Regions from separate parts of the Thermobifida fusca YX genome, predicted to be linked through region 2. Evidence: riboswitches for the same ligand, from Rfam matches in the RefSeq annotation. Region 2 holds a riboswitch; the other holds the start of a gene.
What was found. A riboswitch is a leader RNA that binds a small molecule or an ion and turns the genes downstream of it on or off. The one in region 2 is predicted to bind cobalamin.

Region 1 (3,407 bases), 400 kb from region 2:
CCGGGATGAGCTGCGGCCCGCTCGGCAGGAATCCGCCGCCCACGATGACCAGGGTCGCGCCTAGCCCGGCCCCGCTGGCCGCGCCCAGCAGGTAGGGGTCGGCCAGCGGGTTACGGAACACTCCCTGATAGGCGGCGCCGGCGCTGGCCAGCAGCCCGCCCACCAGGGCACCGAGGACGACCCGGGGCACCCGCAGTTGGTCGAGCACGGCCCGCTGCCGGTCGTTGAGCGTGGACTCCACGTCGAGGAACGGGATGCGGCTCAGGAACTCCCGGACGATCTCGGCCGGGGTGAGGGAGGCCGCGCCCGCGCTGATCCCCAGGACCATCGCGCTGCACAGGGCGACCAGCCCCACCCCGAGCCAGAGCGGGCCGAGTAGGTCCCGGCGTCCGACGCCCATCCGAAGCCCTGCCTGGGGGCCAGCTCGGAAGGGCTCACTGATCATTCGCTGCGCGCCGTTTCGATGGCCTCAGCCACTTCCTCGACGAAGTCGGCGACCCGCGGCCCCCACCGGGAGGAGATGTCGGCGTCCACTTCGACCACGTTCTTCTGCTGCACCGCGGTCACCGTGGCGAACGCGGGACGGCCCAGGACGTCGTCCACGCCGCCCGGGTAGGAGACGAAGATGAGGTCGGGGTCTTGTTCGACGATGAACTCCGCGGACAGTTGCGGGTAGCCGCCCGCGGGGTCTTCTGCTTCGTCGGCGATGTTGACCAGGCCGAACAGGTCGTAGATCTGCCCGATGAAGGTGTCGGAGGTCACCGAGTACAGTTGGGCGTCGATCTCGTGGTAGTAGCTCAGCCCGGCTGCGCCGTCGTCGACGACCTCCGCGACGATGGCGTCCATGCGTTCCCGCAGTTCTTCGGCTGCGTCGATGCCTTCGTCGGCGTTGCCGGTGGCTTCGCCCAGCAGTTCCATCTGGGCGAAGGTGTCTTCCAGTTTCTCGGCGGCGGGCAGCAGCAGGACCGGGATGTGGAGCTTCTCCAACTGTTCGGTGATGTCGCTGCTGTCGTCGGAGAGCACCACCAAATCGGGTTCGTAGTCGGCGATCGCCTCCACGTTGGGGGTGAACCCGGACAGGTCGGTGGTGGGGGCTTCCGGCGGGTAGTTGGAGTATTCGTCGACGGCGACGACCTGGTCGCCGGCTCCCACCTCGAACAGGATCTCGGTCAGGGACGGGGACAGCGAGATGATGCGGGTGGGCTTTTCTTCGATGGTGACGTCACCGCGCGCGTCGGCGACGGTCACGGGGAACTCTCCTGTGCTGGACGACTGGTCCGCGGCGGGTTCTTCAGCGGGGGAGCCGCAGGCGGCGAGGGCAAGCAGGAGAGGAAGCGACAGCGCGGTGAAGCGACGTGCAACACGCACTTGGGGCTCCTTAGGCACACGTCAGGGGAATAGAGCCCGCAGCAATGACGGACCGCTCTTCCCACGAGAACAGTGAACGTCGGCGACCACGCAAGGCGACCTGGCTCCACTCCGTTCCCGCCGGGGCGGGAGCGGAGTGTCACAGTTGCGGGGACAGCGCCGGTTTCAGACCGGACTTCGCTTACGTGGTGCCATCGCCTCGTACCTGTGCGTTTCCGCCGTAGTACGACGCGACCAGGCCATCTTAGGCCGCCGCTGATCTTGTCCGCCAGGAAGGGTGGACCAAAAGGGCAAAAAGGGCTTTCCCCTGGGGTCTGCCGTGGTCTCCTCGCTGTCGCCCCGAAGCAATGCAGGCCAGGTCAGCTCGCTTTCCGCTCCAGCTTCTGGCTGATCACCTGGGAGATCCCGTCGCCCTGCATCGTCACGCCGTACAGGGCGTCAGCGATCTCCATGGTGCGCTTCTGGTGGGTGATGACGATGAGCTGGGACGTGGCCCGCAGCTCTTCGAAGACCACGAGCAGCCGCTGCAGGTTGATGTCGTCCAGCGCGGCCTCCACCTCGTCCATCACGTAGAACGGGGACGGCCGGGCTTTGAAGATCGCGACGAGGAAAGCGACCGCGGTCAGTGACCGCTCCCCACCGGAGAGCAGGGAGAGGCGCTTCACCTTCTTCCCGGGCGGGCGGGCCTCCACTTCGACCCCGGTGGTGAGCATGTCGTCGGGGTCGGTGAGGACGAGCCGCCCCTCCCCTCCGGGGAAGAGGCGCGCGAAGACGCGGGAGAACTCCCGTGCCACGTCGGCGTAGGCGGCGGAGAAGATCTCCTGAACCCGGTCGTCGACCTCTTTGACCACGGTCATCAGGTCGCGGCGGGTCTTCTTCAAGTCCTCCAACTGGGCGTTGAGGAAGTTGTGCCGCTCCTCCAGGGCAGCGAACTCTTCCAACGCCAGCGGGTTGATCTTGCCGAGCTGGTTGAGCTGGCGTTCCGCGGTCTTCGCGCGCTTCTCCTGCACTGCGCGCACATACGGCACCGGGACAGCCTCGTCCTCCGGGGTGCCGGGGGGCGGGGGCACGGGCACGTGCGGGCCGTACTCGGCCACGAGCGTCTCCACTTCCATGCCCCACTCTTCACGGGCGCGCGTCTCCAACTGTTCCAGCCGCAGGCGGCGCTCGGCGCGGGCCATCTCCCCGCTGTGCACGGCGGAGCGCAGCTTCTCCAGTTCCGTGGAAAGTTCCCGGATCCGCACCCGAACCGTTTTGAGTTCGGCTTCCCGGGCGTCGCGCTGCTCCTCGGCGAGCCGACGCTCCCCGTCGGCTTCGGCGAGGGAGACGGTGATCCGTGCCAGCGCCTGGGAGGCGCCTTCCGCGACCGCCTGGGCGACCTTGGCTTGGGCGGCGCGGCGCTGTCGGCGACGGGCCGCCTCCTCCCGGGCCCGGCGTTCCGCGGCTGCGGCCCGCAGGAGCCCTTCTGCCCGCCCAGTGATCGCGCGGACCCGCTCTTCAGCGGTGCGCACGGCCAGGCGCGCCTCCATTTCCACGGACCGCAGCCGAGCGGCTTCCGCGGCCCACTGGTCACGGCGGGCCGTGTCCGGCTCGCTTTCGTCCACGGGTTCGCTCTCCGCCTGGGCGACCCGTTCCTCGAGTTCCGCAAGGGCTGCCCGGGTGGCTTCGCGTTCACGGACGGCCTTCTCCACGGCAGCGGTGTACCGTTCGGCTTCCTGGGTGGCTGAGCGGACTTGAGCGCCGAGACGGCCCACGCGCTGCGCAATCTCGCTGCGGCGCCGGTCCGCCTCCCGGCGGCGGGCGGTGATCGCGTCCACGGCTGCCGCCGCCCGCTCCCGTTCGAGCTGGGCGTCACCGAGGTCCTCGGTGATCCGCTTGCAGACCTCCTCGGCCGCGGCCAACTGGCTGGCTGTTTCGTCGATGGCAGCGCGCACTTCCAGTTGACTGGGCCCGGTGGCGGCGCCGCCGTGCACAAACGCGGAAGTGAACACGTCCCCTTCCGGGGTGACAGCGCGCAGGGCGGGACGTTCCGCGATGAC
Region 2 (3,407 bases):
GCCCGGATGGTGGCGAAGGAGTGCGCGTAGATGGTTGCGCTGTCGGTCTCGTAGGTGTAGCGCCGAGGCGGCGGGGAGAGCGGGGTGGGCCTGTCGGAATGCGGTGTCACGTGCTGCTCCCGAGAAGGACGAGGGTGTGCGGGGTGTGCGGGGCACCGCAGGCGCGTTCGCACCCGGCGATGTGGTAGGGGGATCCGTCGTCGGATGTGTCGGGGGAGGATAGGCGGCGGACGAGCTTGACGGCTTGAGACCGGGTGTCGCCACGGCTGCGAGCACAGCCGGGGGAGCCGATGCAGGCGCTGATCCGGCTCCACGGCGATGCCGGGTCGAGGACCAGCCCGGCTTCCTGGAGCAAAGCTGCGACGTTGCTGGCCTGGTCGGTGGGGACAGGGGTGACGATCACTCCCCGCCACGGGGTGAGGATGATCGTGCTGTCGCTGTGCTCCGCTGCATCCAAGAGAGCCCGCTGCATGGGCGGGGTGAGAACGCCTAGCGGCACTGAACCCGCCACAGCGGATTCAGCGGTGGAAATGGTGATAATTCCGTGAAGGATGTTTCTTCGAAACCGTTCAACGCTCCAGCGATCGCCGCTTTTTGTATGGCGTAAAAAATTGGAAAACTCGACGTTGTTGAGTAGTTCTCGTCCTTTTTTTGGTAGCTGAACGACATTCCATTTTCCCTCGCTTATATCGAGAAAACGGTGAGCGAGATCAAGGATTATATCAACGATTTCTGTAGATGAAATCACAGGCCCTGAAAAGGTGCCGACACGTATTTGTGCCGACCGTTCGTCGATCGCGTAAATTCCTAAGTCGATAGGCATTCCAGCGAGATCGCCGCGGCCGTCATCAAGACCGAAAAGGAACCGTCCGGGCAGCTCTGCCAGTCGTGGATCAGTGCACAGTGCCCGGTCTAGAGCGGAGACGAGGGGGCGAACATCCATTCTGCCACCGATTATTCCGGAAAGGGGAGAAGCGACAATATTGCGTACCCGATCATGGGTAGATGAAGGCAGGAATCCGGATGCTGCCACAATATGAGGTAATTCGTTGGGAATCTGTTGATCATCTGTGACGGGAATCCCTCTGATTTGCACGTTTCCACGTGAAGTTAAATGGAGATTACCGTCGCCGAATTTTGCGGTGATCTGGCTAAGCGTGGCTATCCCGCGACGGCTAATATGCCCCCCGGGAATACGAATACGCAGCAGAGCGCCGTCGGCTGCGAAATGGGGACGCAGCACGCCGGGGCAGCGGTCAGGTGGCTGTAGACAGAACACCGGAACATGGTTGCATACGCTTTCTTGCCCTGCGCTATGGTGGTCGCGTCGTGGTGAACGGGAAGACCGGTGCAAGACCGGCGCGGCCCTCGCCACTGTGATCGAGGAGTCGTCGAGCTTTGCTTGGGGAAACCACCCCGCGGCCACCGGGCACCAGCCTGGGAAGGTCAGCTCGGCGGCGGTGACTCGTCAGCCAGGAGACCGGCCACGACGCGTCATGTCCACGAGGGTTTGGAGACCATGACCATGGCTGATGCTGTGCCGCGTCCTGTACCGCCCGCCGCGGGTCCACCGACTCCCTCGATTGTTGGGGCTGGGACAGGTCGCCGATGCCTCGCATAGCACTGCTTTCCACCTCGGACACCGACCTGCTGTCGGCACGTGCCAGCGGCGCAAACTACGTCTGGGGCAACCCGTCGCGTCTCGACGTCACCGGAACAGATCCCGGTTCGCTCCACGCCCTGCTTCACGGCGCTGACCTGGTAATTGTGCGCATTCTGGGGTCTGCGCGCTCGTGGCAGGAGGGCCTCGACCAGGTTTTAACCCATGGCGTCCCCGTTGTGGTGCTGGGCGGAGAGCAGACCCCGGACGCGGAGCTGATGAGCCATTCCACCGTACCCGTCGGGATCGCTGCTGAAGCCCACCGCTATCTGGCCCACGGGGGGCCCGACAACCTCGCTGCGCTGCATGCCTTCCTCAGCAGCACCGTGCTGCTGACCGGTGGGAGTTTTGATCCGCCGACAGAACTGCCCGAATGGGGCCTGCTTGAGCGGTCCACGCCACCACAGGCGGACCGGGACGGGCTGCCGAGGATTGGCATCCTCTACTACCGCGCCCACCAGGCCAGCGGGAATACTCGTTTCGTCCACGACCTGGCTGACGCGGTCGACGCTACCGGCGAAGCGGTCGCCGTCCCCATCTACTGCACGTCGCTGCGCAGCGCATCCCCGGAACTCCTCGCGGAGCTCGGCACCCTGGATGCGCTGGTCGTCACCGTGCTCGCCGCGGGAGGAACCCGCCCGGCCACAGCCAGTGCTGGAGGCGACGACGAGGCGTGGGACGTTGGTGAACTAGCGCGACTCGACATTCCGATCCTGCAGGCGCTCTGCCTGACGTGGGGGCGTGATCAGTGGAAGGCTTCCGACGAGGGGACGTCCCCCCTCGACTCTGCATCCCAGATCGCCGTCCCCGAATTCGACGGGCGCATCATCACCGTGCCGTTCTCCTTCAAGGAGTTCGACGACGAAGGACTGCCCCACTACGTCACCGATGCGGAACGGTGCCGCCGAGTAGCCGACATCGCCGTCGCTCATGCCCGGCTGCGGCACATCCCACCCGCCCAGCGCCGGGTCGCGATCGTGCTGTCGGCCTACCCCACCAAGCATTCCCGAGTCGGCAACGCCGTGGGCCTGGACACCCCCGTCTCCGCGGTGCGGTTGCTGCGGGCCATGCGGGACGCCGGATACGACCTGGGAGACGGGTTTCCCGGTGTGGACCTGGCGGACGAGACCGAAGCGGGTAACACCCTCATCCACGCCCTCATCGAAGCCGGTGGACAGGACGAGGAGTGGCTGACCGCCGAACAGTTAGCGGGAAATCCGGTGCGCATCCCGGCCGAACGCTACCGGGAGTGGATCGCCGACCTGCCCGGTGAACTGATTGACGCGGTGAACGAGCACTGGGGAGAGCCGCCCGGCACGCTTTTCGTCGACAACGGCGACATCGTGCTCGCTACCCTCCAGGCAGGCAACGTGGTGCTCATGATCCAGCCGCCGCGTGGTTTCGGAGAGAACCCGGTGGCGATCTACCACGACCCCGACCTGCCGCCGTCCCACCACTACCTCGCCGCATACCGGTGGCTGGAATGCGGCTTCGGCGCCCACGCCATCGTCCACCTCGGCAAACACGGCTCCCTGGAGTGGCTGCCCGGCAAGAACGCCGCACTGTCCGCGGCGTGCGCCACCGATGCCGCACTCGGCGCGGTGCCGCTCATCTACCCCTTCCTCGTCAACGACCCGGGTGAAGGGGCGCAGGCTAAGCGGCGGGCCCACGCGACGATCATCGACCATCTTGTGCCCCCGATGGCACGCGCCGAGTCTTACGGCGACATCGCCCGGCTGGAGCAGCT

Region 1: linked by a shared signal. The riboswitch ahead of TFU_RS03280 (ABC transporter substrate-binding protein) and the one ahead of cobN (cobaltochelatase subunit CobN) in region 2 are both predicted to bind cobalamin.

What each region holds. Positions count from the first base shown of each region.
Region 1 is NC_007333.1:758,661-762,067, reverse strand. Features, by position in the region: gene TFU_RS03285 (FecCD family ABC transporter permease) at 1-400, opposite strand, end outside; gene TFU_RS03280 (ABC transporter substrate-binding protein) at 442-1,368, opposite strand; cobalamin riboswitch at 1,445-1,585, opposite strand; gene smc (chromosome segregation protein SMC) at 1,728-3,407, opposite strand, start outside.
Region 2 is NC_007333.1:356,661-360,067, forward strand. Features, by position in the region: gene TFU_RS01570 (precorrin-8X methylmutase) at 1-110, opposite strand, end outside; gene cobG (precorrin-3B synthase) at 107-1,279, opposite strand; cobalamin riboswitch at 1,303-1,504, shown strand; gene cobN (cobaltochelatase subunit CobN) at 1,609-3,407, shown strand, end outside.